DNA from 3 places in the Rothia sp. P5764 genome. Region 3 is predicted to be linked to each of the others. Evidence: predicted binding sites of a transcription regulator. Region 3 holds the regulator's gene; each other region holds the start of a gene.

Region 1 (10,706 bases), on a different contig from region 3:
GCCTCCGCCTAGCCCCGCACCCGGTCAGGCCTCATTCCGGCCCTTAGAAACCTCAACAAAGAAGACTAACCATGACAGACCAGCCCCTTGTCCTTGGCATTGAATCATCCTGCGACGAAACCGGCATCGGTATCGTACGGGGCCAGACCCTGCTGACCAACACTGTGTCTTCGTCCATGAACGAGCACGTCCGCTTTGGTGGTGTGATCCCTGAGATTGCCTCCCGCGCCCACCTAGACGCCATGATTCCGGCCCTGCGCGCAGCCCTGGATGAAGCCGGGGTGACCCTGGACGAGATTGACGCTATCGCCGTGACGGCGGGCCCTGGCCTTGCCGGTGCCCTGATGGTGGGTGTCTCAGCGGCTAAAGCTCTGGCCACCGCTACAGGCAAGCCCCTCTACGGTATTAACCACCTGGTAGCCCACGTGGGAGTTGGCCTGCTCGATGACTGCGGCATTGAAGGTCACACCGCCGACTTTCTGGACGGTCTACCCCCCAGCGGGTTAGGTGCACTGCTCGTTTCCGGTGGTCATACCGAGATTCTGGCGGTCCGGGATATCACCGGCGATGTAGAACTGCTGGGGGCGACCCTCGATGATGCCGCCGGTGAAGCCTACGACAAGGTAGCCCGGCTGATGGGGCTGCCCTACCCCGGCGGGCCTGCCATTGACCGAGCCGCCGCCGGTGGCGATGGCACCGCCTTTGCCTTCCCCCGCGGCCTATCCACCCGCAAATTTATGGGAACAGCCCAAGAACCCGGACCCCACCGCTACGACTTCTCCTTCTCCGGCCTCAAAACCGCTGTGGCCCGCGTGGTGGAAGGCTTTGAAGCTCGCGGTCAAGAAGTGCCCGTGGCCGATATTGCCGCCAGCTTCCAGGAAGCGGTGGTTGATGTGATCACTGGCAAGGCCATGCTAGCTTGTACCGAACGTGGGATTGATACCCTGCTTCTGGGTGGCGGTGTAGCGGCGAACTCACGCCTGCGCTCGCTGACTGCCCAGCGTTGTGCAGAGAACGGGGTTAAGCTGGTGATCCCTCAGCTGAGCCTGTGCACGGATAACGGGGCCATGGTCGCGGCTCTGGGTGCCCGGCTGGTATCGGAAGGGCGTGCACCCTCCGGTCTTGATTTCACCGCTGATTCTTCGCTACCTGTTACCACTATTTCCCTCTAGGGGGCAGGGGCCTAGAGTCCTTCGGTAGCCTGAGCTACCAGGTCATCGACCACCGCGCGCAGGTCGCCCCGGTTCTCGTGCGCTACTCGGCGCTGACGCTGATAGCCAGCTCCCTCACGGCAGATACGCTCAATATCGGCCAGCTCAGCCTGACAACCCAGATCAGCGGCTATGCCCTCTAGCTTGTTGAGTAGGCCCAGGACGTCCTCGGTGATGGGGCGTTCTGCATTGGCGTTATCCACAATAACTACGGCATCGGTGCCGTATCGGGCTGCCCGCCACTTGTTTTCCTGGTGGTGCCAGGGCTTGAGCGGCTCAATGCGCCTACCTGCTTCAATCTGACGGGAGAACCACTCGACCAGGCACTGGGTAAAAGCGGTGAGTGCGGTGATATCGGCAATGGAGGCCAGCCCGTCGTAGGCCCGCATCTCAACGGTGCCGTACTTGGGTACCGGGCGGACATCCCACCTGTTCTCGCTGGGGTCATCAATCACGCCGGTGGCAACGAGATCTTCTAGGTAGTCTTCATAGTTTTCCCAGCTCTCAAAGGTAAAAGGTAGGCCTGAGGTAGGGAGTTGCTGGAAAATTTGGGATCGCTGGGAGGCGAAGCCGGTGTCTTCACCCTCCCAAAAGGGGGAGCTGGCTGAGAGCGCTAGGAGGTGGGGGTAAAAGTTGGTAAGCCCGTTGAGGACGGGGAGAGCTTTGGCTCGGGAATCTACACCGGTGTGGACGTGTACCCCGTAGATGATTTGGCGGCGGCCCCAGTATTGGGAGCGGTCAAGCACCCGTAGGTAGCGTTCTTTGCCCACTACCACCTGTTCTAAAGCCTGAGAGAAAGGGTGGGTTCCTGCGGAGAAAAAGGCTAGTCCGAGCCGGTCGGTAATTTCCTTGAGTTTTGCTGTTGCTTGGGCCAGCTGGTCGGCAGCTTCTGCGGGGGTGCGGCAGATGCCGGTCACAACTTCAACCGTGTTATTGAGGAATTCACCGGTAATGTGCGCGCCCGGCCCCGGCACTAGTAGGTCGGGGTTTTGCTCTTGAATCAGTGCCAGAACCTCATCAGCCCTACCCGCTAGTTCACGGCTAACGGGGTCAACCAGGGCAAGTTCCCATTCCACGCCAAGGGTGGACTGGGCTGAGGATGCAAACTGCATGGTGGTGCTCCTGGGGACGGGTGCTGTCGCTGATTCTATCTTAGGGCCAGTGGGCCCTCTCCATGAATTGGGTGTCACCGTGTGACGGGGGGCGGGTCGGGGGTGTTTCTTACTTTGTATTTGCCCGGTGCTGATCTTATCAACTGGCTTGGGGGCTGGCCTTTAAGGGTGTTGATGACAATAGCACCGGGCAGAGGAGAAGGCTCCTTGAGTCATCTCCCGCCCTTGGTCAGCGGCACCTGTACAGGTTCAGCCCAGATTGCAAGCCGCTGAGAATCCAGCCCCTGACCCAGCCGGGTGAGAATGAGGGTTGCCTCCTTGCGAGCTTGCCCCTTTTTCTTTTTAGCACCGGCGAGGAGCTTGGCTCGAAGCTGTTCTGGAACGATATCTACCCCGCGTTTTTTGACGGTAAGGGCGGTGATGCCGTTTTCCTTGACCCAGCGTTTGAGGGCTTTCTCATGCAGGGGAAGTATCTGCCGGACTTCAAAGTACTGGGCGAGCGCGGTGGGTTCTAGAGTGTCTGTGGTCAGGTAGGCGATTCGCTCGTCGATGAGGTGGGCGCCCAGTTTGTGCGCTAGGTCGGAGACAAGGTGGGACCGTACTACGGCTCCATCGGGTTCAGCCAGGTAGGTGGCTAGTTCACCGATGGTGGGTTCGTATTGGTGGGTGCCGGTGCTTTCGGGGGAGTCGAGAGCCGAGGTGATGTCTTCCAGAAGTTCTGGTTCTTGTGGGTTTTTGGAGAGTAGGCTGGCTGCTCTACGCACCCTCTTGCGGGCCAGGGCGTTGAACCAGAGCACTACTTCTACAACGGAGCCACCGTGGGATACCCATTCGGCTTCGCAGTTGGCGGGAATGTGTTCGTGGGGTAGGCCCGGGCCCATTTTGACGCCCATGGGGATGCCGGTTGCCGCCAGTTTTTCGATCAAGGAGAGGGGAGGGGAGAAGGCTTCGGGGTCAAAGAGTCGGGAGGTGGTTGCGCCATCCTCAACTTCGCGGCGGGCCGGGTCGAGCCAGAGTGCTTGAATCGCTTGACCGTTTGCGGTGGTGAGGGTCTGAACGTCAATGTTTTCGACATTGCCGACGAGCACCTGCGAGTTGGGGTAGTGGGCAAGATTGTGGGCTGTGAAAGCGGCGGTTGCGGGGTCTAGTTCTACGGCGGTGATGGCAAGGCCTGCGGCAGCAAAGGCTAGGGAATCAGCGCCGATGCCGCACCCTAAGTCGGCTACAGAGGTGATCCCTGCGTCCTTGAAACGTTGGGCGTGACCTTTAGCGACGGCGGCCCGGGTGGCCTGCTCGTAGCCTGCTTCGGTCAGGAGCATACTGTGGGCCTTATCCCCGAACTTATCTGCTCCCTGGGTGCGGAGCTTTGCCTGGGTGAGTATGGCTGAACTGTCTTCTGGGCTGAAGCCGCGTGAGCGCAGGGTGCTGGCTGCTGCCAGAGCGCGGTCGGTGAAGTAGGGGGTGAATTCGTCGATAGCGGCAAGCTGTTCGTGCGTGAATGGGTGGGCTGGGGCAGGGGTCAGGCTAGTCATTGCCTACCATTCTAGTGCCGGTGGGGAGTATGGCACCGCCAACTGGCACGGTACAGAAGAGTAGAGCAAAGACACCTGCAACCGCTACTAACGAGCTTGCTAAGGCGGGAGAAGCCCCGAGCCTGATCGTTGCCAGAATCTGAATGGGAACGATAGCACCTAGCCCCATTGAAAAGAGGACGGTAGGAACTAGAACAGGCCAGAAAATCAGTTTGAGCACGGGTACCTCCACATCACCAGAAAGTAGTCTATAACACACAAAAAGGTGCGCTGTGTGCGAAACCTGCGCCGTATCTTGCTCCCTGAGCCATTACCGGCCTAAAGTTTTAGTTAGCACTTGACCGCTTACAGTGCTAAAGATGCCCGGTAGGTAAGACCGCGACGATACCAGCACCGGGCGCTGCAGCACCGGTCACCCCATAATTTCTATTTTTAAGCCTTCTCACAAGGAGTACCTCGTGGCAAACATCAAGCCCCTCGAAGACCGCATTGTCGTCCAGATCGTCGAAGCAGAGCAGACCACCGCATCCGGCCTGGTTATTCCCGACACCGCCAAGGAAAAGCCCCAGGAGGCCAAGGTTATCGCTGTAGGCCCCGGCCGCATCGACGACAAGGGCAACCGCATCCCCGTAGATGTAGCAGAAGGCGACCTCGTCATCTTCTCCAAGTACGGCGGTACCGAAGTTAAGTTCGGTGGCGCTGAATACCTGATCCTCTCAGCCCGCGACGTTCTGGCTGTTGTCTCCTAAGTTCTAGCGGAACCCACCACACCCGTTAGTACCCAAAGAAAGAAGTAAGGATTCATGGCAAAACAGCTTGAATTCAACGATGAGGCGCGTAAGCACCTACAGGCCGGTGTTGATAAACTGGCCAACGCTGTCAAGGTAACCCTGGGCCCTCGCGGCCGTAACGTGGTTCTTGATAAGCAGTGGGGCGCGCCCATCATCACCAACGACGGTGTCTCCATCGCCCGCGAAATCGAGCTGGAGGACCCCTACGAGAACCTCGGCGCTCAGCTGGCTAAAGAGGTAGCAACCCGCACCAACGACGTTGCTGGTGACGGCACCACCACCGCAACCGTTCTGGCTCAGGCACTGGTTGCCGAAGGCTTGCGGAACGTTGCCGCTGGTGCCGCCCCCGGTGAGATTAAGCGGGGAATTGAGCAGGCAGCCAAGCTGGTTGCTGAGCGCCTTCTGGCGAATGCCCGCGAAGTTAAGGGCGAAGAAGTGGCTCACGTTGCCGCTATCTCTGCCCAGTCACCTCAAATTGGTCAACTGCTGTCCGAGGCTTTCTCTAAGGTCGGCCAGGATGGCGTTATCACCATTGAAGACGGCTCAACCACCGAGATTGAGCTTGAGGTCACCGAAGGCATGCAGTTCGATAAGGGCTACCTGTCACCCTCCTTCGTGACCGACCCCGAGCGTGCCGAAGCTGTCTTGGAAAACACCGCTATTCTGCTCTACCAGGGCAAGATCTCAACCGTTGCCGAGATTATGCCCGTCCTGGAAAAGATTGTTCAGGCCAAAAAGCCCCTGACTATCATTGCCGAGGACGTAGACGGTGAAGCCCTCTCCACCCTGGTGGTCAATAAGCTCCGCGGCAACCTGGATGTTGTGGCCCTCAAAGCTCCTGGCTTTGGCGACCGCCGCAAGGCAATCTTCCAGGACCTTGCCGTTCTGACCGGTGCTACTGTCATCACCGGTGAACTGGGTATCTCCCTGGACGCTGTCACCCTGGAACAGCTCGGTTCAGCGCGACGCGTAACAGTTACCAAGAACAACACCACCATCGTTGACGGCGGTGGCACCTCCGAGGCTGTTGCTGACCGCGTCGCCCAGATTCGCAGTGAAATTGAGCGCGTGGACTCCGAATGGGACCGCGAAAAGCTCAAGGAGCGCCTAGCCAAGCTGGCCGGCGGCGTTGGCGTTATTAAGGTAGGTGCGGCAACTGAGGTCGAAGCCAAGGAGCGCAAGCACCGCATCGAGGACGCTGTGTCATCCACTCGCGCAGCTCTTGAAGAGGGCATCGTAGCCGGTGGCGGTACCGCCCTTGTTCACGCGCTTGCTGCCCTGGATGGCGTCAAGCTCGACTCTCAGGAGGCCCAGGTCGGTATCGACATTGTGCGCCGTGCCCTGGTTCAGCCTCTACGCTGGATTGCTGAGAACGCAGGTCAAGACGGCTACGTCGTTGTCTCTCGCGTCGCTGAGTTGCCCATCGGTCACGGCTTTAACGCCGCAACCGGCGAGTATGAGGATCTCATCGCTCGCGGTGTCATTGACCCCGTCAAGGTAACCCGTTCAGCACTAGAAAATGCAGCCTCCATTGCTGCGCTGGTTCTGACCACCGAGACCCTGGTCGTTGAGAAGCCCGCTGAGGACGAGAACGAACAGGCTCAATAAAATAGCTGTCCGCTAGGTATACCAGCCGCCTCAAGTTCTGCCCGCTATGGTGACCAACACCGTAGCGGGCAGAACTATTTGTATTAACAAAACACCTGAAAGTGGCGGTAGGATGCAAGAGCTAGAAAGATTGGACCTGGCTAGCAGGTCGCAGGCCAGAGCACCAGTAGGCTGAAAGGAGGAAGCCCACAGCACTACGCGGCGCTAGAAGCTATGAATGATTCTCAACTCCGCCAGCACCGGGCGCCCTCTACCGGAACCATACGAACTGTCACCCTCCAGGCAGAACGAGCCTGGCGCCCCGAAATTCAGGGGCTGCGGGCACTGGCTCTGCTCCTGGTGGCCGCCTACCACCTGTGGTTTGGGCGGGTATCAGGTGGCGTGGATGTCTTCCTGCTCGTCTCTGCATTTTTGCTAACTGGCTCGTTCACCCGAAAGCTGGAAGAGGGTAAAATCCTTGAGCCGGGGAGCTGGTGGGGCGCTAAAACTCTGCTGGCCTACTGGGTTCATGTCTTTAAACGCCTGCTTCCACTTGCTTCTATTACGGTTCTGCTGACCCTTCTGGGCACCTATTTTTTTATTCCGGCTGAGCGTTGGCTACCCATTATTGATGAAGCTAAATCTGTGGTCCTCTACCAGCACAACTACTGGTCAATCGAGAACGCCGTGGACTACTATGCGGCGGATTCATCGCAGGCTTCACCCTTCCGGCATTTCTGGTCGCTCTCAGTCCAAGGGCAAATGTATGTGCTCTGGCCGCTGATTTTCCTGCTCCTTGCCCTGCCCCTGGGTAAGCACCGACGCAGGGCGCGCTGGCTGTTGACCCTTGCTTTCGGCTTGATTTTTGCCCTGTCGCTGTCCTATTCCATTGACGAGACTGCCGCCCACCAGACCACCGCCTACTTTAATACCCAGGCCCGGCTGTGGGAGTTTGCGCTGGGGTCCCTGGTCGCGCTCTGGCTACCTGCGCTCAAACTGCCCCGGCACTTGCGCGCTCTGATGGGGTGGGCAGGTCTTGCGGGCTTGGTGAGTTGTGGGTTTGTACTCGATGTGAACGGTACATTCCCCGGCTATGTTGCGCTCTGGCCTACCCTCTGCGCGGCTCTGGTGATCATGGCGGGGGATACCGGCACGCTCTGGGGCCCCGAAAAGCTACTTACCTGGCGCCCCCTCTTGGCTTTGGGCGGTTTCTCCTATGCCCTGTACCTGGTGCACTGGCCAATCCTCATTTTCTACCTCTCCCAGACCAAAGAGGCCAAGGCTGGCTTCGTCGCGGGACTGCTTCTCCTCCTCATTTCTGGTTTACTAGCTTGGGCCTTGACTAAAGCCGTCGAGCAGCCGCTTCGGGACTGGGCATGGCCCAACCGTTCCATCGTCGCCGGGTTTGTCACAGCTACCCTCTTCGCGGGCCTGGCTCTGGCTCCCTCCTACGCATGGACCTCATCCATCTACCGGCAGGCGGTAGCCGCTGAAGAACACCGGGCAACGAATAACGTCGGGGCCGCTATGCTGGACTCCACTTACGAGTACACAGGGGACGAGGACGCCACCGTAATCCCTATTCGGGCCGTACTGGATGCCGACTGGGCTGATTTAGGCCCCTCCTGCACCGAGGCCGCACCCGAACTGGACCTACCCGAATACCTGGAGCGGGACTGCAACTTCGTGGTGCAGACACCCAATCCCACCGGGACGGTGGTTGCCTGGGGCAACTCCCACACCCAGATGTGGATTACGGCCCTGCGCCCCCTGGCAGCGGAAGAGGGCTGGAACTTGATTGCCCTGACCCGCCCCGGTTGCTTCCTGGGGCAAGAAGATAACGAGGCCTACTCCAACGGCTTTGAATGCCAAGAATGGGCCGAAGAAAGCTCCAACTACATACAGCAACTACACCCGGATATCGTCATACTCCAGGGCACCAAATCGGAGGCAGAACTGCCCGATACCGTCCTTGCCAATGCTGAACAGCGTATAGATGAGCTAACGCATTCGGATATCAGAGTTATCGGGGTTCGTGACACGCCCCGCATGGAAACCATGCACAAGGACTGCCTTGACTCCTTTGGCACATTCGATGAGTGCACCATGGAACCAGGCCAGGACGTATTCGAGAGCCCTTTAACCGCGTTGGAAGGGCGTTACCCAGGGTTTGCGGCTCTCAACCTTTCAGACTTGGTCTGCCCCAACAACGAATGTCCTGTCAGTATCGGTAACATCTATACCTACTTTGACTATGACCACCTCACCGCTACCTATATAGAAACTCTGGGCCCCTACTTTGACCCTCGCCTCTTGGAGGCTGTGCATCGTGCTGATCAAAGCGCACAGACTGCCGCAGATGATTCAGCTTTCTAAGATGAGCTGACCGGATATACCTAGAGCGGGAATGGGTGGGCTAGTCTGGTAGCTATGGGCTTTGAGGCTTCCTACCTGCCGGTGCAGAGCTGTTGCAAGGGGCCGGGGCGTCCGCTCGCACAAGCCAGCCAAGCAGACTAAGATTAAAGATAGTGTCGCCCGCGCTAGATGACCCCCTTCGAAAGGTAGCAACCCCTCCATGACCACTCCTACTGCTCTGAGCGAAGACCCCTTCGGCTTTACCGGACTTACCTACGACGACGTTCTCCTGCTACCTGGCAACACCGATGTCATTCCCTCCGAGGCAGATACCACAACGCGCCTAACCCGCCGTATCTCTATCGGTTCACCCATTATTTCTGCGGCCATGGACACCGTCACCGAAGCTAACCTGGCAATTGCTATGGCTCGCATGGGTGGCATGGGCGTTATCCACCGTAACCTTTCAATCCAGGATCAGGCCGACCACGTGGACCGCGTCAAGCGGAGCGAATCGGGCATGATTACCAACCCCGTGACCGTCGGCCCCGATGCCACTATTGCTGAACTTGATGCGCTCTGCGGGCACTACAAGGTCTCGGGTCTTCCCGTGGTGGATGATTCCGGTGTTCTGGTCGGTATTATCACCAACCGCGACATCCGTTACCTACCCGAGTCCACCTTTGAGACCACCAAGGTCCGTGACATCATGACCAAGATGCCCCTGATTACGGGTCATGAGGGCATGAGCAAGGACGAAGCCTTCGACCTGCTGGCAAGTAACAAAATCGAGAAACTGCCCCTGATTGACGAAGCAGGTAAGCTCACCGGTCTGATTACGGTCAAGGACTTCACCAAGAGCGAGCAGTACCCCCGAGCCACTAAGGACGAGGACGGTCGCCTGCGCGTCGGTGCCGCTATCGGATTCTTTGGTGATGGCTACGAGCGCGCCATGACCCTGATCGAAGCCGGTGTTGACGCCCTGTTCGTGGATACCGCCAACGGTCACTCCCAGGGCGTACTCGACATGATTGCCCGCCTCAAGAAAGACAGCGCAGCCGCCCACGTTGATGTTGTGGGTGGCCAGGCCGCTACACGGGCCGGTGCCCAGGCCATTATCGATGCCGGTGCCGATGCCGTGAAGGTGGGCGTTGGCCCCGGTTCTATCTGCACCACCCGCATTATCGCCGGCGTTGGTGTGCCCCAGATTACCGCTATCAATGAATCGGCTAAAGCCGCTATCCCTGCCGGTGTTCCGCTGATCGCGGACGGCGGTATGCAGCACTCCGGTGAAATTGGTAAGGCCCTGGTCGCAGGTGCTGACTCCGTGATGCTTGGCTCCCTGCTGGCCGGTACCGCAGAATCACCCGGCGACCTAATTTTTGTCAACGGCAAGCAGTTCAAGGCCTACCGTGGCATGGGCTCACTGGGGGCAATGCAGTCCCGCGGGGGTAAGAAGTCTTTCTCTAAGGACCGCTACTTCCAGGCCGATGTGTCCTCAGAGGAGAAGCTGATTCCCGAGGGAATCGAAGGTCAGGTGCCCTACCGTGGCCCCCTGTCCTCTGTACTGCACCAGCTCGAAGGCGGCCTGCGCCAGACCATGTTCTATGTGGGTGCCCACACTATCGACGAACTCAAGCACAAGGGCCAGTTTGTGCGGATCACTTCGGCAGGTCTGAAGGAATCACACCCGCACGACATCATGATGACGGTAGAAGCCCCCAACTACCGCCGCTAAGCGCAGATTGTTAGCACCGCCTGCCCCTAGAATTGGGCGGGCCTGAGCAGAAAGCCACCAACCGGCTAGGCCGGTGAAAGGAAAAGCTATGAACGACATCCAAATTGGTATGTCCAAGCGCGCTCGCCGCACCTACTCGCTCGATGAAATTGCCCTGGTTCCTACCCGCAGGACCCGGGATACCAACGATGTGAACGTCACCTGGCAGATTGATGCCTTCGCGTTCGACACCCCCATCATCGGTGCTCCTATGGACTCGGTGATGTCACCGGCTACCGCTATCGCTCTGGGTAAGCTCGGTGGCCTGGGTGTTCTTAACCTGGAAGGGTTATGGACTCGTTATGAGGATCCCCAGCCCCTACTCGATGAAATCACTGCAC
Region 2 (10,706 bases), on a different contig from region 3:
GAGCACAATTGTCTCGTAGTGGCTACTGTGGGGGAACATGTCCATAACCCGGCCCTTGACCGCTTGCATCGAAGGCATCTGGTGCAGGTCCTTAACCATGGTAGCTAGGTTACAGCTTGAGTAAATAACCCGCTCGATACCGCTGGCCTCAATCCAGGTCGAAAGTTCAGGGCCAAGGCCGCGACGGGGCGGGTTAAGCACCAGCAGGTCGGGTACCTGGCCGCTTTCTAGAGCGTAAGCCCTGGCATCCTGAGCGGAAAACTCAATACCGGTTAGGTCGTACTCGGCCACCGCCCGGCGGGCTGACTCGATAGCCTCAGGGCTGATTTCTATGCCGGTAACTTTGGCCTCTTCGGGCATGACCTGCGCCGCGTGGAGGGCAAAGCCGCCCACACCGCAGTAGAGGTCCCAGAGGGTATTGGGCTGGGACTCTTTTACCCATTCCTGCCCCTGGCGGTAGAGAGCTGCTGAGACCGCTGTATTGGTCTGGAAGAAGCTCTGCGGGCGTAGGTGGAGCGTTAGGTCGTTGACCTGCATCGGTAGGGTCTGGCGTTCGCTCAGGATGATTTCTTCGTCGCCCTCCACCAAGGCGATATGTTCCCTGAGCAGGTTAATGCTAAGAACCGCGAGCTGAGGGAGCTGGGTGTGGAGCCAGTCAAGCTCGCGCCGGATAGGTACCAGTAGTTTCTTGGAACGGAGCACAAAGCGAATGAGAAGCTCACCGGCCTCAGAGGCCGTCACCAGAATATTTTTGAGCTCGCCCTTACGCCGGGCAACGCTATAGGGGGTAAGCCCCGCCCGGCTAATTAGCTCCTTGAGCACCGGGAATGTATCTGCTACAGGTGCGGTGTAAAGCTGACAGTCGCTCAGGTCTACACTCGCACCGTCCCGGCTCAAGATACCGAGCCTTGGTTCCTGGACGCTTCCACCCACCACCAGCTTAGCCTTGTTCCTGAACCCGGTTTCAGCACTCGCCACCGGTGCTAGCCACTCGATACCGGGCCACGGTGCCATCAGTTTGCGGGCATCGTTCTGCTTCCCTTCAAGCTGTTGTGCGTAGGGGGTAAGAATTAGTGAGCAGGAGCGGCACAGGCTGGCATCGTAATAGTGGCATTGCATAGCGTGACTATCTTACCGCCCCCTGTAAGCAGGCGGTAACGGAAGATAAAAGCCGGCACCCCGTTCCGGGGTGCCGGCTCAAAAGGAAAACACAATCACTATTAACTTTTAGCCACCGGCCCCAAAGGCAACATCCTGGCGAAGGGCCTCATTGCTCTTCTTCTCCAGCTTGGTCCACCCATCTGCTAGGTAGGCACCCAGCAAGAGAGCCAGCAAGCCTACGATAATTGCGTAGAGAACAAGATCCACGAGTGTGGCCATGAGCCTCACACCTTTCAGTTTCACCTTTGAGACTGATGAGTAAAACTTAGAGGAAACCTCTTAAGTGATTTAAAGAATACTCCCAATAAGTGTGAACCACAATACCCTTATCTGCATTTTTTAGTCAGCGTCCTTAAAAGAGAACTCCGCCCACCCCAAACGGGGCAGGCGGAGTTCTCAGCTCAAAGAGCGGCTACTTACCAGAGCAAGCGGCAGACTACATCATGCCGCCCATGCCACCCATGTCGGGGGCAGCCGGTGCCGCACCAGCAGGCTCAGGCTTATCGGCAACAACAGCCTCGGTGGTCAGGAAGAGACCGGCAATTGACGCTGCATTCTGAAGAGCTGAGCGGGTGACTTTTACGGGGTCGTTAATACCGGCGGCCATCAGGTCCTCGTACTCACCGGTTGCGGCGTTCAGGCCGGTACCAGCAGAGAGGTGACGGACCTTATCGACGACGACGCCGGGCTCCATGCCAGCATTGAAAGCAATCTGCTTGAGGGGAGCGTCGATGGCAACACGGACGATGTTGGCACCGGTTGCCTCATCGCCGGTCAGTTCCAGCTTCTCAAAAGCCTTCACGCCAGCCTGAATCAGGGCAACACCGCCGCCGGGAACAATACCCTCTTCAACAGCGGCCTTAGCGTTGCGGACGGCGTCCTCGATGCGATGCTTGCGTTCCTTGAGCTCAACCTCGGTAGCAGCGCCGGCCTTGAGCACAGCAACACCACCGGCAAGCTTAGCCAGACGCTCCTGCAGCTTCTCGCGGTCGTAGTCAGAGTCAGAGTTAGCGATTTCGCCACGGATCTGAGCAACGCGGCCCTCGATGGCCTCAGGGTCACCTGCGCCTTCGATGATGGTGGTCTCGTCCTTGGTAACAACAACCTTGCGGGCCTGGCCCAGCAGGTCGATGGTTGCGGTATCAAGTGACAGGCCAACCTCTTCGGTAATAACCTGTCCACCGGTCAGAATAGCGATGTCAGCCAGCTGAGCCTTCCGGCGGTCGCCAAAGCCAGGAGCCTTAACGGCAACAGACTTGATGGAGCCGCGCATCTTGTTCAGAACCAGCAGGGCCAGGGCTTCGCCCTCAACATCCTCGGCAACAATCAGCAGGGGCTTACCGGCCTGCATGACCTTCTCCAGAACGGGAACCAGGTCCTTGACGTTGGAGATCTTGGAGCTAACAATCAGGATGTAGGGGTCCTCAAGGACAGCTTCCTGACGGTCAGCATCGGTAACGAAGTAGCCAGAGAGGAAGCCCTTATCAAAGCGCATACCCTCGGTCAGTTCAAGGGTCAGGCCGAAAGTATTGGACTCTTCAACTGTGATAACGCCTTCCTTGCCGACCTTCTCCATAGCCTGGGCAATGAGCTTACCGATTTCGGGGTCACCAGCGGAGATAGATGCGGTTGCGGCGATTTCCTCTTCGGTCTCAACTTCCTTGGCAGAAGCGAGCAGTTCAGCGGTAACAGCTTCTACAGCCTTTTCGATACCGCGCTTGAGGGAGAGGGGATCAGCGCCAGCGGCAACATTGCGCAGGCCTTCGCGGACGAGAGCCTGAGCTAGAACGGTTGCGGTGGTGGTACCGTCACCGGCAATGTCGTCAGTCTTCTTTGCGACCTCCTTGACCAGCTCAGCGCCAATCTTCTCGTAGGGGTCTTCAAGTTCGATTTCCTTGGCGATGGAAACACCATCGTTGGTGATGGTGGGGGCGCCCCAGGCCTTCTCCAAGACAACGTTACGACCGCGGGGGCCGAGAGTTACCTTTACTGCGTCTGCGAGGGTGTTGAGGCCCTTTTCAAGACCGCGGCGTGCTTCTTCATCAAAAGCAATCAGCTTTGCCATATGGCTTTCGCTCCTTCTGGAACATTAGGTGTGAGCGCGATTAGTCGGTGCCCGCGACGGACGGCGCTACCGGGGCCGCCATAGGGGCGGCACGGGGAGGACCTCACCAAGAAATCGCTCAGGTGTTTTACTCAGAGCCACCCGGGTGCAGAATCTAGCACATGATTTAGCAGTCCAAGCCTCTGAGTGCTAACTACAATCTTGGCACCTGAGCCCAGAGCGCGCAAACCTATTATTCGCTTTGAGAAGCCTTAATCGCCAACAGCGCACAAAGCTACAGCTCCCGGGCTTAGATCTTGCTTAGCCCTGTGTGTATGTTCCAGTAGCAGAATCGTAGATATAGGCACCGGCAGGATCCAGTACATAGGTGCCGGTAGCAGGGTCCAGGCTGTAGCGCTGGGTGTTCTGGGTAGCGGTTCCCGTAGTCGCTGAGGCTGGTGAGCTGGCATCAGTTCCGGAGTATTCAACGTAGGCACCGGTAGCGGGGTCCACACGGTAGAGAACCTTACCCGAGGCCAGGGCCTCTGTCTTGCTGGTGGCGGTGTAAGTCCCGTTCACCGGGTCAAAGACGTAGAAAAGCTGGCTATCCTCTGTTGCTGTCGAGGTGGCAGCATCCGCGCTGGCCACCTGGGTCTGCTCTGCAAGCGCGGTGGGGTCGAAGTCTGCTCCGAGCACCACATAGACCTCACCGGTCTCGGCCTGGAAGTCTTGGTTGATGTAGGCAATACCTAAGAGGTCAGCGACTTCGTTGGCTTCTGATGAGGCCCCGGTAGCAAAGTAAACCATAGACTCGGTGGCATAGGTGCCGGTCCAGTTGGTGGTTTCAGTAATCTTGTAGTTTGCTTTTTGCAAGACACTGGCGGCGGTGCTGGCTGAGCCTTCGGGGGCGCTTGAGTTATAGACCGCTACGGTAACGCTAGCTGGGTTGGTGCTGGGGCTGGCATCGGCGGTAGCTGTTGCGGTGGCTCTTGCCGATGCGGGCGCGGTTGTGATGCCCGGGCCAGCAGTCCGGGGCGAAACCACGTACATGATGCCGCCCACCAGGAGGGCGAGAATACCACTGATGATGACAGCCAGCAGGCCGGCCCGTGAGGTTGAGGTGTCGGTGACTCGTCCGCGGTAGGCACCCCGCCGGGAGGAGTTTTCTTCGACATCATCGAACTCGTCACGGGGGTAGGTGTTCACTGGTCGCCTCTTTCGGTGCACGGTTGCTACGGGGGTCAGCTTCTAGGGTACACTCCCCCGCCCTGTTTTAGGTGAGTCGGTTGCGTGTGAGCCGGAGCTTGCGGGTGAGGGCCGGTTCAGCGGCAATAGCGCGCGGATTATCGATTAGTGCATTGAGTTGCTGGTAGTAGGCAATCGGGCTCAGCCCCAGGTCTTTGCTGATGGCCTGTTCTTTACTTCCCTGGTACTTGAAGCGTTTTTTCTCCATATCTAAGATGGCGCGCTCCTGCTCGGTAAGCCGGTGGGTAGAGCTAGTCTGAGACTCTGGTGTGGGTGAACCGGCTGGCATGTTCATGGGTCTTCTTTCGGTGGTCTAGTCTTATAGGGAGAATACCGCATACAAGAGGAGAACAAGCGCCGTGCCTGCTCAGCCCCTACACGAGATTATGGACCCGGACTGGGCGCAGGCCCTGGCACCCGTGGAGCCTCAGATTAGGGCTATGGGTAATTTTTTGCGGGCCGAGCATCAGGCTGGCCGGGACACCCTGCCCCCTGGCCCGGATATTTTTAGGGCCTTCACCTACCCCATGAGCCAGGTCAAGGTTCTGGTGCTGGGTCAGGACCCCTACCCTACCCCCGGGCACGCTATGGGGCTAAGTTTCTCTGTACGTCCCGAGGTCAGGCCGGTGCCACGTTCCCTGCACAATATCTACAAAGAGCTCAACACCGATCTGGGCATCACGCCCCCGGATCACGGGGATTTACGGGCCTGGAGCCAGCAGGGGGTCATGCTCCTCAATAGGGTTCTTTCGGTGGGTGCTGGGGCCGCAGGTTCCCACCGCAACCTGGGCTGGGAACAGGTCACTACCGCCGCTGTTCAAGCCCTGGTAGCCCGGGGCAGGCCGCTGGTAGGGCTACTGTGGGGCGCAGATGCCCGCTCCTGCAAACCGCTTCTGGGTGGCTACCCCTGCGTGGAGTCACCGCACCCCTCGCCGCTCTCTGCCTCGCGGGGTTTCTTTGGCTCTCGACCCTTTAGCCGCGTCAATGAGCTCTTGCTCGCTCAGGGGGCCTCCCCGGTGAACTGGGCTCTCTAAAGCCCTAGAGCAGATCGGAAAATCTACCGGTCTCAGTTATCTATCCCACTCAAGGCGGCAGCTGAGAATGCCACCCCTGGCCGGCTCCTAAATGATAGGGGGAAGGTCTGGGCTCACTTTAGCGGTCCCGAGTATCTTTCGGATCTTGTTTTTCTGTTTGGAGCTGACCCGACGCTTGCTGAATAAAGTACTGCATCAGGTAGCTACCGAGGACCACCCCGGACGCCATAGAAAGGATAATTGAAATTGCCGCAACCATCCCCGGCACACCAGTCGAAGGATTAGCCTCTACGGTGAAGATATAAAGGCCCCGGAAAATGGAAAGACCGGGCAGGAGAAAAGTTAGGGCCGGTACATAAAAGATAGAGGCTGGGGCCTGCAAGCGGTAAGCCAAGAAGGTGCTCATGAGGCCAATGACCAGAGCCGCAAAAGCGGTATTGGCACGTCCTGCACCAGCCCCAAAAAGGAAAGTGTAGCCCTGGTAGACCCAAAAACCACTGGTAGCAATCAGTAAGTTCCATAAGAGTGTCTGCCAGCGGGCGTGAGTTGTGACCGCAAAAGCCAGGGAAGCTAGCATAAAGAAAAGGTAGCTTACCCCCAAAGAGGCCCCCACAAAGCGGGTCTCGGTAATATCTAGTTCTCTAATGTCTAGAGCTGTCAGGACTGCCACCGCTGAGGCAAGCCCCACCACAATACCCAGAAATGACATGCCCGTCGAGACGAACTTACCTGCTGCGGTCAGCGGGAAACCGTTGAGGGCGTCCTGGACTGTTGATACTAACCGGGCGGTGGGCAGAAGCATGATCAGGCCCGCAGCCACAATGTGCGGTGCGCTCACGTGGAGCCCCAGCTGGGAGAAGATAGACGAGTCATCGGAAATAAGAATAGATGCGAACGTTACGACGCCCGCGCCCGCAGCCATGTTGAAGAAGCTGGGCATCTTGAGACGTGAAATCACACTGTTCACAAAGTGAATGGCCAAAAAGACGATACCGCCTACAGCGCCCGCCGCCAGCGAACCGCCCAGAGCCAGCACCAAGGAGAAAGCCGCTAGCATGTTAGCCAGCATGATAATCATGGGCGAGTAGGGCTTCTTAGCAGTATTAATGCGGTGCAGGCGGCGTTCAGCCCGATGCCGTGGCAGATTGCCTGCGGTAATCTCGGTGATTAGCTTATAAATGTCATCTAGGGCCGCATAGTTCTCGGACCAGGAACGAACCACGCGCAATACCGTGTGGCTAAAGCGTTCTTTGCTCGAGGACATGGCTCCGGAGCCGGAGAAGTCAATTGCCCGGGTCTGGTCATCAACCTCATCAATATCTGAGACGTAGTTGATAATAACCGACTGGTTAGTGATGTCGATTTCAACGTCTTCCAGACCATAGGCGGCGCACACCGCAACGATTGCGGAGTCAACATCGACCGTATCTGCCCCGTAGTGGAACATGGTCTCAGCCAGTCGCAGGGAGAAGTTGAGGACCTCACGCGCTTCTTCTTTCTCGCGCACATACTCGGCCCGGTGGGCGGAGGCGATATTGAAAGGGCGCTGGGCCAGGCGGGCGATGCCGCGCATCGGTTTGGTCAGGGACTGGTCCGTGCTCACAAAGGACTTAAGCGACGAACGCATACGCGAAGGCCGCTTGGGTGCAGTCAGGGGCCGTGCCACGGTATGAGCACCCGCTACCGAGGGGTAGAAAGCCTTCTGGAGTCCGCCCGTCCTTGACGCTGTGGGCCTATCATCGACTGGTGGAGGTGTTGCTTCCGTGCTGGGCGGTTGGGCCTGGTTGAGACTCAGGTCAGTGGCCGGCCCAAATGCGGAGGGTACCTGATAGGTTGGCGGTGCTAACTGGTCAAAGGCAGATGCTGGAGCGGGGCTTGCGGTAGGGCTATCCTGCCCCTGCACCGGTGAGCTGGGGGCATCCCCCAGATGAGCCAGTGCATCGCGAAGCTTGGGATCGCGCACCTGAGCCAGGGACACTACCGGAAGCGCACCACCTAGCGACCGGGGGGCCTCCGAGTCCTGGGCAGCCATCTGCCCCGTAGCGGGTAGCACAGATACTGCGGTGTCGGCACGGGGCAGAAGCCCGGTTTGTCCAAAGGCACCGCTATCTTCTGTGTTATCAATACCTGTTTCAAATGCAGAGGCAGAAGGGTAAGCCTTCTGCTGCAAGCCGGTAGAGCTCTTGCTCACTGAAAGGGATACTCCTTCCGCCTGATCGGTGAAAGTTCAAGATAACCGCCAAAACGGTCCGTGCTGGTTTAGTAGAAAGGCTGACCGGTCTTACGAACCCAGAGCTGACGCATGACCTTCTCAACACTGGTGTTCCAGGCCTTATATTTGAACGGTGAAAGCACCTGGTCCCAGACACCAACGTAGTCGATGACCTCCTTGGTGAAGGAGGTCTTAAAGAGACCCAGGCCGTAGTGGTGGTGTTCCTTGTTCTTCAGCTGGTCCTTTGGCGGGGTGCCGCAGAAGTCGTAGCTCTTGATACCGAACTCTTTCATGAGGTCAGTCAGCGCAGTCCACTGCACCTGGTGGGAGTCACCGTACTGCTTACGCCGGGGCTTGGAACCGCCGTCCTTGTAGGTTCCCTTTTCCCCGTAGCGAATGACATAAGCGCCCACGGAAGGTTCACCGTCTTCATAGGTGAAGTAGAGGCGCCCCTGCCCGGCCTTTTCAAAGGTGGTCCAGAAGTCGCGGTAGTAGTCGTAGGAGCGCAGGTTCACCTGGGCGTTGCCCTGGCCCACAGTGTCCATGAGGGCGTACATCTTCTTCATGTTCTCTTCAGTTAGCGGCACGCGCTCCACCTGGCAACCTTCGCGCAGTGAACGACGCACGGCATTACGACCGCGTGAGGAGAGCGACTTGAGGACCTCCTCTTGGCTCTTATCGGTTGCCAGAATAGCGGTGGAGTCATTGGGCTGAATATTCCAGCTCTTGACCAGGCCGCTCTTAGCCATGAGAGCCTTGGTGGTTTCGTCAGCGACGATATCGGGTTCAATCTTGATAGCAAAAACGCCGAGCTTTTCGCGGGTGACGAATTCGCGGTTAGCGTCCAGGATCGCGGGGATCTCTTCAACAGAGTTCACGCCGGGGCCCTTGATCATGTACCAGATCTTGCCCAGGGCAGGAACAGACTTTTCAAGAATCAGGTTGTAGCTGGCGAAGGGAGCGCTCTCACCGTTCAGGACGGTGGTGCCTTCGTAGACCAGGTAGAGGGGCTTCCAGCCGTGCTTGGCTTTGACCGAGGCGAAGGAAGCTGACTGCAACAGGTTACCGCCGCCGGGGCTGGCGATGACGTGTTCATCCCATTGGGCGATTTCGGTGTCTGTGGCGAAGCGGGCGGTGAAGTCTCGCAAGGTCCCTCTTTTTCAGGTTGGGTACGCGGGTGAACGCGAAAAATTCTAGGTTCAGTGTTCCAGTTTATCGACTTGTCGCTAACCCGTGTAGCCCGCAAGGCGGGTAGGGTGCGTGTTTTATGCTAAAACACAGCCTGGCCCCTGCTCCATACGGGGCGGGGGCCAGACATGTAAATCAGTTAGCGACACAGTATGTCGTCGCCGTGAAGCTTTAATTACTTGGCATCGTAATCAGCCAGCAGGTCACCGTACACGGTGACTTGGGAGCTGGTGAAGGTGGTGCGGTGAGCGAAGCGAACCCCGTAACCGACCACGATGACACACAACTACTTCAGATAATTACTCGGCGTCGTGGTCGGTCTCGAGGATCTTAACCAGGCTGTCGAGTGCTTCTTCAGCGCCTTCGCCTTCTGCACGCAGAACGACCTTGTCGCCGTGCTTAGCACCGAGTGACATCAGGGAGAGAATGGAAGCTGCGTCCATTGCCTCGTCTGCGGGCTCACCTTCAGCGGCGATGGTAACTTCAACGGGGAGGTCACCTGCTGCTTCAGCAAAAATCGCTGCGGGGCGGGCGTGCAGGCCAACACGGCTTGCGATGGTGGCAATACGTTCTGCCATGGGATTCTCCTTATAAAGAGTGCGGATTTGTTGTCCACTACTGAGTCTAAATCAGGGGCAGCACCTTTGGGGCGTGTTACCCCTGATTTTGACGACTTTTATTCAGCAATGAACGAGTTGGTTTAACTTACAGACCGAGCTCATCGAGGATGGGCAGTTCAGAGCGAGCTGCCGCCTTGGCTTCAGCCGATGAGATCTGGCTCAGTGCCTTGTGAGCAATCTGTTGTGCCTTCTCGGGGGTAACCGACTTGAGCACAGCGGAAACAGCGGCCATAGCGCCAGCGTTCATGGAGAGGGTATCAACACCCAGACCAACCAGGACAACAGCCAGTGCGGGGTCAGCGGCAGCTTCGCCACAGACCGAGACGTACTTCTTCTTACCGGCAGCTGCCGAGGCTCGCTTGGCGCCTTCAACAGTTAGCTTGATCATCTTCAGGACGGCAGGCTGCCAGGGGTTGTTCAGGTGAGCCAGGTCGCCCAGCAGGCGGTCAGCGGCCATGGTGTACTGAGTCAGGTCGTTGGTACCGATAGATACGAAATCAACCTCGCCCAGGATAGCCTCAGCGTTTACAGCGGCGGCAGGGGTTTCTACCATGACACCGCGGGTCTTCAGACCAACCTCATCGAGCATGTTCTTGAAGTTACGGGCTTCGCTGGTCGTTGAAATCATCGGAGCCATGACCCAAATGTCAGCTTCGGTGCCGTCAGCTGCTGCCTTAATAGCCTCAAGCTGACGCTTAAGAACACCGGGCACAGTCCAGTCGGTGCGGAAGCCGCGAACACCCAGCGCGGGGTTCTCTTCTTCCTTGACGTTGAGGAAGGGCAGGGGCTTATCGGCACCAGCATCGAGAGTACGGACTACGATGTGCTTGCCGGGGAAGGCATCAAAAACAGACTTGTACGTTTCGGTCTGGGTCTCCACCGAAGGCTCGGCATCGTAACCCAGGAACCCGAACTCGGTGCGGAGCAGGCCAACGCCTTCTGCCTTGAGGCCGGCTGCCTTCTCGGCGCTCTTGCCGTCACCGACATTAGCGTAGAGGGGTACGCGGGTACCGTCTGCCATCACCCCAAGACCGTCGAAGTCTGCTAGTTCCTTGCGGTTAGCGTACTTCTGCGCCAGGTCGCGGTGCTCAGCGGTGACCTCGGTTTCAACGACGCCTTCGTTAGAGTCGATGTAAACCTCGGTACCGTTTTCAATCTCGGTAACCCCCTTAGCGGCAACGATAGCGGGCAGACCCAGGCCT
Region 3 (8,686 bases):
GTATGCCTTGGGAAGTCAAGGGCGTTAACTACGCTCTGAACATGATTGACACACCCGGCCACGTGGACTTCACCTATGAGGTTTCACGCTCTCTGGCAGCATGTGAAGGCGCTTTGCTTCTGGTTGATGCGGCTCAGGGTATTGAGGCCCAGACCCTGGCTAATCTCTACCTAGCCATGGAAAACGATTTGGCTATTATCCCGGTCCTCAACAAGATTGATCTGCCAGCGGCACAGCCCGATAAATATGCAGAGGAGCTAGCTCATCTGATTGGAGTTGAGCCCGATGAGGTTTTGCGTGTTTCCGGTAAGACCGGTGAGGGTGTGCCCGAACTTCTAGACCGTATTGTGGAGCTCCTGCCTGCACCTAAGGGGGAGCAGGATGCTCCCGCCCGCGCCATGATTTTCGACTCCGTATACGACTCTTACCGCGGCGTTGTCACCTATGTTCGTGTAGTTGATGGTAAGCTCACCCCGCGTCAAAAAATCAAGATGATGTCCACGGGCGCGGAGCATGACCTGCTCGAAATTGGTGTGATTTCGCCCGAACCTAAACCCACCGACGGACTGGGTATGGGCGAAGTGGGCTACCTGATTACCGGTGTAAAAGACGTCCGTCTCTCCCGCGTGGGTGATACCGTGACAAGTTCGCATCTGCCTGCCAGTGAGGAGCTGGGAGGTTACCAGGACCCCAAGCCTATGGTGTTCTCTGGCTTGTTCCCCATTGACGGCTCCGACTACCCGGCCCTGCGCGATGCCCTGGAAAAGCTCCAGCTCAACGATGCTGCCCTGATCTGGGAGCCTGAGACTTCAGCGGCACTAGGCTTTGGCTTCCGCTGCGGCTTCCTGGGTCTGCTCCACCTTGAGATTGTTCGTGAACGTCTTGAGCGGGAGTTCAACCTGGACCTTATCTCCACCGCTCCCAACGTTATCTACGATGTTGTGGGCGAAGATGGAGTTTCCCAGCGGGTGACCAACCCCAGTGAGTTCCCCGAAGGCAAGGTAGCCATTATCAAGGAACCCATGGTCGCCTGCACCATCATCGCTCCCAACGAGTTTGTGGGTGCCATTATGGAGTTGTGTCAGTCCCGTCGCGGTTCCATGGGGGGCATGGATTATCTCTCCCAGGACCGTGTGGAGCTCCGTTATCGTCTGCCACTGGCTGAGATTGTCTTTGACTTCTTTGACCAGCTCAAGAGCAAGACCCGTGGCTACGCTTCACTGGACTGGAAATTTGACGGCGAAGAAGAGGCCGACCTGGTCAAGGTTGACATCTTGCTCCAGGGTGAAAAGGTCGACGCTTTCTCTGCTATCACTCACCGTGATAAGGCATACTCCTACGGTGTCATGATGACCGGTAAACTGCGTGAGCTGATTCCTCGCCAGCAGTTCGAGGTACCTATCCAGGCTGCCATCGGGTCACGCATTATTGCCCGTGAGAATATCCGCGCTATGCGTAAGGATGTCCTTTCTAAGTGCTACGGTGGCGATATTTCGCGTAAGCGTAAGCTCCTTGAGAAGCAGAAGGAAGGCAAGAAACGTATGAAGATGGTGGGCCGCGTTGAGGTTCCCCAGGAAGCCTTCATTGCGGCGCTCTCATCGGGTGAAGAGTCTAAGGACAAGTCAAAGAAATAATGCCGGCTCAGCCTTTAGGCCAACCTGCACCCTTGGACGGCAGAATCCCATTTGATTCTGCCGCCAGTTTGCAGGAACGCGATTTTAGTTTGTATGTGCATGTTCCTTTCTGTTCTGTGCGCTGTGGTTACTGCGATTTCAACACCTACGCAACCGAAGATTTCGGTGACGGCGTTGGGTTAGGCAGTTATGCTGACGATGCTATTGCTGAGCTTGAGTTTGCTCAGCGGGTTCTGCGAGAGTCAGGAGCACCGGAGCGTAAGCTCTACTCTGTGTTCTTTGGGGGTGGGACTCCGACCAAATTGCCGGCTGCTGATTTAGTCCGGATTCTGGCGAAAGCCATAAATCTATTTGGCTTGGAGAAGGGGGCGGAGGTTACCACGGAGGCCAACCCCGACTCTGTGACCCGCGATGACCTGTTTACGCTCAGAGCCGGTGGCTTTACCAGGGTATCCTTTGGCATGCAGTCCGTGGTGCCTGATGTCCTTGCAGTGCTTGACCGCACGCACACACCGGCTAATGTTCCTAAGGTAGTGGCTTGGGCCCGCGAGGCCGGTTTACAGGTTTCCCTTGATCTGATCTACGGCGCTCCGGGGGAGAGTCTAGAGCAGTGGGAGCAGACCGTGCGAGCGGCAGTTTCTTATGGGCCTGACCATATCTCGGCCTACTCCCTGATTGTGGAGGAGGGGACTAAACTTGCCGCGCAAATTCGTAGGGGTGAGTTTGCTATGCCCGATGAAGATGCTATGGCCGATAAGTATCTTCTTGCTGAAGCAATCTTCGATGAAGAAGGCTACCACTGGTATGAGGTTTCCAACTACGCTAAGTCGCCGGAGTTTAGGAGCCGCCACAACTACGCCTACTGGCGCAACCAGGACTGGTGGGGGGTTGGTCCCGGTGCTCATTCACATGTGGATGGGACTCGCTGGTGGAACCTCAAGCACCCAGTTCCCTACACCACAAGGGTCAGGCAAGGTCTAAGCCCCGCAGCGGCCCGCGAGGTCTTAAGTCAAGAAACGCGACGGTTTGAAGACATCATGCTCATGCTTCGCGTCATCGACGGATTACCTGTGAGCCGGCTGGTGGAGGGCCGGCAGGGCACCGATATCGCTTCGTCCCTCGACTGGCTTATAGGTCAAGGGCTGATTGATGAGCAGGCCCTTGCTGACGGTCGGGTCAGACTCACTCTGCAGGGTCGGCTCTTAGGCGATGCCGTGACCAGGGAGCTACTACCCGACCTGTACTAAAGAAAACTGGGCCTCATACCTGCATAAGGTAGGGGCCCAGAACTTTTAGATTAGCAGAGGCTACTTTTTACGGCTCAAAATCTTAGTGAAAAGGAAAGTGTTGAACTTGTACTGGTAGGGGTTACCGCGAGTTACCACAATGCCGGCAATAAGGGCTGAGAAAGCCAGGTAGGTCCAGGTCAGAGCTGCTACAAGTCCGAAGAACCAGCCGATAGCGGGGATGTTACTCAGAATAATTCCCAGAGCCAAAACGATGGTGGGAAGCAGGGTGAAGTCGAGCGCCTCACGTGATTCCTGCTCAGTGAAAGGACCGCGACCCCGGTAGAGGTAGTAGATAACAGCGGAGGGGATACAGCCGAGTACACCACCGAAGTGGGCAGCAGTCGCTATGTTGCGGTCAGCATTAACGGACAGGTGCGATGCCGTTGCTGAGGACCCCTTGTAGGTGGTGGTCGATGGAGAAGTTGCAGTCTTCAAGAAGGTTTCTCTTTGGTCTTGGGTGGATACGAGTGATGGCACGATGCCAAGATCATGCCTCAGACAAGTCTAGTCAATAGCTTGTGTACAAGGTATAGGTATAAGTGACTTTTTGTCTTGTGAGCGCACGATATTTATCACATTATTTACCGAGAAAGTTTAGCTTTCAAGAGTCACAAAATCTATGAGTTGTTCTACTGGGCCAAGCAGAGCCGGCTCAAGGTCGGTATAGGTATCAACGCGCTTTAGGATTGAGTCCCATCCGGCTCGAATATCTTCGGGTCTGGCGTAAGGCCGGTTGAGTCGGCGGAGGATTCCCTGCTTCCATTCTTCGCTGCGGGGGATTACGGGCCATTTCTCGATTCCAAGAACGCCGGGTTTAACTGCCTGCCAAATATCGACAAAGGGGTGCCCCATAATCATTACGTTCCCGCGAGCGCCGGGGGTTTTCAGCGCGGCTTCGGCTATACGGCTTTCTTTAGACCCGGTAATCAGGTGGTCCACTAGAATCCCGAGTTTTCGGTGGGGCGCTGGTGCGAACTCCCTAATGGCACTGGCTACATCATCAAGACCGTGGAGGGGTTCGACCACAATCCCTTCGACACGCAGGTCGTGCCCCCACACTTTCTCAATCAGTTCAGCGTCGTGGATACCTTCGACCCAAATTCGGCTGGCACGGGCAGTCCTAGCGGGGGCATTATCCAAGGCGACAGAACCGGATCGGGAAATCTGCTTGGTGGGCTTAGCCTGTTGCGGTTCAGGAGCAACAAGGTTGACCGGTCGACCTTCAAGGAGGAAGCCGGGGCCCAAGGGGAATTGCTTGACCCGCCCATGCCGATCCTCAAGACCTACCATACGGTTACTGCCAACAGAGCGGAGCGAAACAGCTGCACCCACAAAACCGCTCACCATATCTTCGAGAACCAGCCCCGGTTTGAGCACCACGCGGGGTAATTGGGAATGTTTGTGGGCGCTCAGATCAGCTGACCCCCACGAAGCGCGATAATCCATTGAACTCCTTGAAAACACGGCCAAGTGCCTTAGCCATCAGCGTACTGAATTCTGATTCTAGTGCAGTGGTATTAGAGTTAACGGGTAACTTAGCACTCTGGTATCCCCAGTGCTAAAAACCCTTAAAGCTCACATCATCAGGAGGTGAAATGGACCATCCGCGCAGGCTTCAGGTCTTGCAGGCTATCGTCGAGGAATACGTGCATACTCGGGAGCCGGTTGGTTCAAAGACCCTCATTGAGCGGCGGCAGTTGGGGGTTTCTAGCGCCACGGTGCGCAACGACATGGCCGCTCTGGAAGAACAGGGCCTGATATCGGCACCACATGCCAGTGCGGGCAGAGTGCCCACTGACCTGGGTTACCGGCTTTTCGTTGACCAGATATCGGCTTTGCGACCGCTCTCACCAGGGGAGAAGAGAGCAATCCATACCCTGCTCGATAGCGCCGATAGCGTGGATGACATGATGAAAAGTAGCGTCCAGCTCCTTTCTTCGCTTACTCACCAGGTCGCCATGGTGCAGTATCCGACCGGCCCGACGGTTGCGCTACGGCATGTTGAGCTGGTCTCTTTATCAACATCCACAGTCCTAGTGGTACTGATTACCGATACCGGGCAGGTCACCCAACGAACGGTAGCATGCCCGCATACAGCCGATGAACTGGTCACTATCAAGCAACAGCTTATTGAGGCCTTTTCGGGTCAGCCTCTGTCCCAGGTAGCTCAGGCGCTGGCTCCTCACCCGCGCAGCAAGCTCATGCTCAGCCTCGTCCAGGCCGTTCAGCTACTGGCAGCTCAGGGTGTATCCTCTCAGGTGCTGATAGCGGGAACAGCCTACCTGGCAGAGTCAACCGTTGATTTTCGCGGTAGTATTGCACCTGTACTCGATGCCCTTGAAGAGCAAGTGGTGCTCCTTAAGCTTTTGGCAACTATGGAACACGATGAGCGCGGTTTCGCGGTCAGCATCGGCTCAGAAAACAGGGAGAAATCGCTGGCCGAGACCTCAGTTGTTGCAAGTAGCTACGGCCCTGGAGGAAACGCACACGTTGGTGTTGTAGGGCCAACACGTATGGACTACGCCCGAACCGTCTCAAAGGTGAATGCCGTAGCCCGCTACCTGTCAAAGATTTTGGGGCAGGAGTAAAACAGCTTCTTGCCTCCACATATTTAGTAGTACCCCATGACCCTGAAAGAGAGAACTGTGAGCAGTCACTACGAAACCCTCGGTGTATCGCGCGATGCCAGCCCCGAAGAAATCAAAAAGGCCTACCGCAAGAAAGCCCGCCAGCTGCACCCCGACATTAACCCTTCTGAGGAAGCCGCTGAGGAATTTAAGCGTGTTTCGCTAGCTCACGATGTGCTCTCTGACCCTGAAAAGCGCCGGATTTATGATCAAACCGGTAACGAGAACGGCACAGCCGGCGGCTTTAACGGGGCGGGCGGCTTTGGTGGTTTCCAGGATATCTTTGAGACCTTTTTCAACGCGACTCCGCGCGGGCCGCAGAGCCGGGTTCGTCAGGGGCAGGATGCTCTTATCAACGTCAAGATTGACCTTAAAGACGCTGTCTTTGGCACCAATAAGCCCATCACCGTTGATACCGCTGTGACCTGCGACCTGTGTAAGGGCGAGGGAACCGCTGAGGGTACCCACCCCGAAACCTGTGAAACCTGCCGTGGCCAGGGCTACATGCAGCGCCAGGTCCAGTCCATCTTGGGTACTGTCGTTCAGCCTGTTGAGTGCCCCAGCTGCCGTGGCTTTGGAACCGTTATAAAGCACCCCTGCGCCGAGTGCTATGGTGAGGGTCGTGTGCGTGAACGCAAGCCCCTGACCATCAAGATTCCTGCGGGCGTAACCGATGGCGCCCGTATTCGTCTAGCGGGGCAGGGTGAAGCAGGCACCGCCGGCGGACCTAATGGTGACCTCTACGTTGAGCTTCGCGTAGCGGCCGATCCCACTTTCTCACGCGAACGCGATGACCTCATTGCGGCGGTAGGGGTTCCGATGACCGCTGCCGCCTTGGGCACTACCATCACCTTGGAGACTTTCGACGGGCCGCAGGAGATACAGATTCCAGCCGGCACTCAGTCTGGCGATGTCATCACGCTCAAGGGCCTGGGTGTTAACCACCTGCGCGGTGGTGGCCGCGGTGATTTGCGTGTGCAGGTTGAGGTCCGTACCCCTACCCAACTCACCGATGAACAAAAGAACCTGCTTAAGCAGTTCTCGGAGTTGCGCGGAGAAGATCTCAAGATGAGTGAAACAGTGACCCATAAGCAGGGTGGGTTCTTCTCCCGCCTCAAAGACCACCTCAAGTAGGAACTCGTTATGAGCAACGCCGTCTACTACATCTCACCCGAAGATTTTGAGTCCTTGGTCCCAGGGGCCGCCTACAGTCTCCTAGGCGATGAGGGCCACCACGCCAAGACCGTCAAACGTGCGGAGTTAGGCGAGGGGATCGACCTGGTCAACGGCTTGGGCAACCGGGCCGTCACAAGGGTGGAGGGCACAGTAGACGGCGGTTTGCTGCTAACGGTTCAGTCGCTGGCGCTCGATGAGCTAGGTATTTCGATCTACCTGGTTCAGGCTCTGGCCAAGGGCGACCGAGATATCCAGGCTATTGAGATGGCCACCGAGCTGGGCGCTCACGGTATTGTACCGTGGAGTGCCGACCGCTCAATTGTTCGTTGGAAGATGGAGCGGGCAGCAAAAGCACATGCCAAGTGGCAGAACACGGTCAAAGCCGCAGCCAAGCAGTCTAGGCGGGCACTGCTCCCGCCTGTCTATCAGCTCCACAGCACGGCTGATCTGGCCGATTTGGCCCAGGAATTGGGGGAGCGGGCGCTCTTTCTACTTCTGCATGAGCAGGCAAACTACCGACTTTCACAGGCTTTGGCAGAGCACCTTAGCCCGGATGTTGAGGAGGTCTATTTTGTGGTGGGGCCGGAGGGTGGGATTAGCCCTCGGGAGCTTGAGATCTTGGAAGAAGCCGGCGCACACACCGTATTGCTTGGCCCCGAGGTGCTCCGTAGCTCAACAGCCGGAGCTGCCGCTATTTCGGCACTGAATCTTGCCCTGGGTCGCTGGTAAAGAGTTCATTGCCAGCTTTCAAGAGATCTACCTTGAGTTGGCGAACTGTTCAATATCACGAACTGTTCAATATCACTCTGCGCAAAACCCGTTTTTTCTTCAAATAGTGCGGGTAAAGTAAACCCTGAGCACTACCCCCTGTTCGCTACTGCAATGAGGAGCTCTGAAGGCCCAGCTGGGCACTTATGACTACATCAGTACAATCTACGAGCCGGCCGCTTTCAGTAGCCCGGACTTTCTCTTTCAAATCCACCGCAGAAATGGTGGCAGTTCTTGGCCCCCACGACGGTAATATCGGGCTGGTTGAACAGACTTTCCCCGGCCTAAGGATTCGGCCTAAGGGCCTGGACGTCGTGGTTACCGGACCTTCAGAGACCGTGGCGACAACCGTCCGATTGCTTGCGGAACTCACTCTTTTGGTGGAGAACGATACGCAGGTCACCGCCGAGGTTGTCAAACGGATAATGTCCATGATGACTGCCAGCCTGAACCACCCGGCAACCGCTATGAGCCAAAATATTCTAAGTTCTCGCGGCAAAAATATTCGACCCAAAACCATTAACCAGAAGAGCTATGTTGATGCCATTGACGCCAACACCGTGGTGTTTGGTATCGGCCCTGCGGGTACAGGCAAAACCTATTTAGCCATGGCTAAGGCGGTGCAGGCCCTTCAATCCAAGGAAGTCAACCGTATTATTCTGACTCGACCGGCTGTTGAAGCAGGCGAGCGTTTGGGGTTCTTACCCGGTACCCTCAACGATAAGATTGACCCCTATCTGCGCCCTCTTTACGATGCGCTCCATGACATGATCGATCCTGAGTCTATTCCCAGGCTGATGGAAGCCGGCACCATTGAGGTGGCTCCTCTGGCCTATATGCGTGGACGCACCTTGAACGACGCATTTATTATTCTGGACGAGGCTCAGAACACCACGGTGGAGCAGATGAAGATGTTCCTGACCCGTCTGGGCTTTGGCTCAAAGATGGTGATTACCGGCGACGTCACCCAGATCGACCTTCCGGGCGGTCAGGCTTCGGGCCTCAAGCAGGTTCGGCAGATTCTAGAGGGTATTGATGATATCCACCTTGCAGTGCTTGAGGCAGAAGACGTCGTTCGTCATAGCCTCGTATCCGATATCGTCAATGCCTATGATAAGTGGGATCAGGCAAAGTCCTCTATGGAGCGCCGCCGCAATCGCAAGGTTAAACGTCAGACCATAGAAGCTGCAGC

What was found. The regulator HrcA, encoded in region 3, represses chaperone genes, less so after heat shock. The targets are predictions, from matches to a motif close to TTNGCACTCGNNNNNNNCGAGTGCNAA.
Region 1: groES (co-chaperone GroES) is a predicted target of HrcA. The motif match lies at 4,186-4,212, and genes of this name have one in related genera.
Region 2: groL (chaperonin GroEL) is a predicted target of HrcA. The motif match lies at 3,393-3,419, and genes of this name have one in related genera.

Annotation. Positions count from the first base shown of each region.
Region 1 covers NZ_JBLXXQ010000001.1:77,470-88,175, reverse strand. The annotation lists gene rimI (ribosomal protein S18-alanine N-acetyltransferase) at 1-12, shown strand, start outside; gene tsaD (tRNA (adenosine(37)-N6)-threonylcarbamoyltransferase complex transferase subunit TsaD) at 72-1,172, shown strand; gene ACN08Y_RS00380 (glutamate--cysteine ligase) at 1,184-2,323, opposite strand; gene ACN08Y_RS00375 (THUMP-like domain-containing protein) at 2,536-3,855, opposite strand; gene ACN08Y_RS00370 (hypothetical protein) at 3,848-4,075, opposite strand; gene groES (co-chaperone GroES) at 4,314-4,604, shown strand; gene groL (chaperonin GroEL) at 4,659-6,254, shown strand; gene ACN08Y_RS00355 (acyltransferase family protein) at 6,468-8,609, shown strand; gene guaB (IMP dehydrogenase) at 8,809-10,326, shown strand; gene ACN08Y_RS00345 (GuaB3 family IMP dehydrogenase-related protein) at 10,415-10,706, shown strand, end outside.
Region 2 covers NZ_JBLXXQ010000001.1:379,230-389,935, forward strand. The annotation lists gene rlmC (23S rRNA (uracil(747)-C(5))-methyltransferase RlmC) at 1-1,119, opposite strand, end outside; gene ACN08Y_RS01750 (hypothetical protein) at 1,228-1,380, opposite strand; gene groL (chaperonin GroEL) at 1,598-3,226, opposite strand; gene ACN08Y_RS01760 (LytR C-terminal domain-containing protein) at 3,527-4,411, opposite strand; gene ACN08Y_RS01765 (DUF3263 domain-containing protein) at 4,479-4,745, opposite strand; gene ACN08Y_RS01770 (uracil-DNA glycosylase) at 4,810-5,484, shown strand; gene ACN08Y_RS01775 (threonine/serine exporter family protein) at 5,603-7,675, opposite strand; gene ACN08Y_RS01780 (lipid II:glycine glycyltransferase FemX) at 7,744-8,844, opposite strand; gene ACN08Y_RS01785 (HPr family phosphocarrier protein) at 9,184-9,462, opposite strand; gene ptsP (phosphoenolpyruvate--protein phosphotransferase) at 9,590-10,706, opposite strand, start outside.
Region 3 covers NZ_JBLXXQ010000002.1:247,743-256,428, reverse strand. The annotation lists gene lepA (translation elongation factor 4) at 1-1,634, shown strand, start outside; gene hemW (radical SAM family heme chaperone HemW) at 1,634-2,881, shown strand; gene ACN08Y_RS04810 (DUF4870 domain-containing protein) at 2,942-3,358, opposite strand; gene ACN08Y_RS04805 (DUF3097 family protein) at 3,518-4,369, opposite strand; gene hrcA (heat-inducible transcriptional repressor HrcA) at 4,519-5,511, shown strand; gene dnaJ (molecular chaperone DnaJ) at 5,569-6,684, shown strand; gene ACN08Y_RS04790 (16S rRNA (uracil(1498)-N(3))-methyltransferase) at 6,694-7,455, shown strand; gene ACN08Y_RS04785 (PhoH family protein) at 7,641-8,686, shown strand, end outside.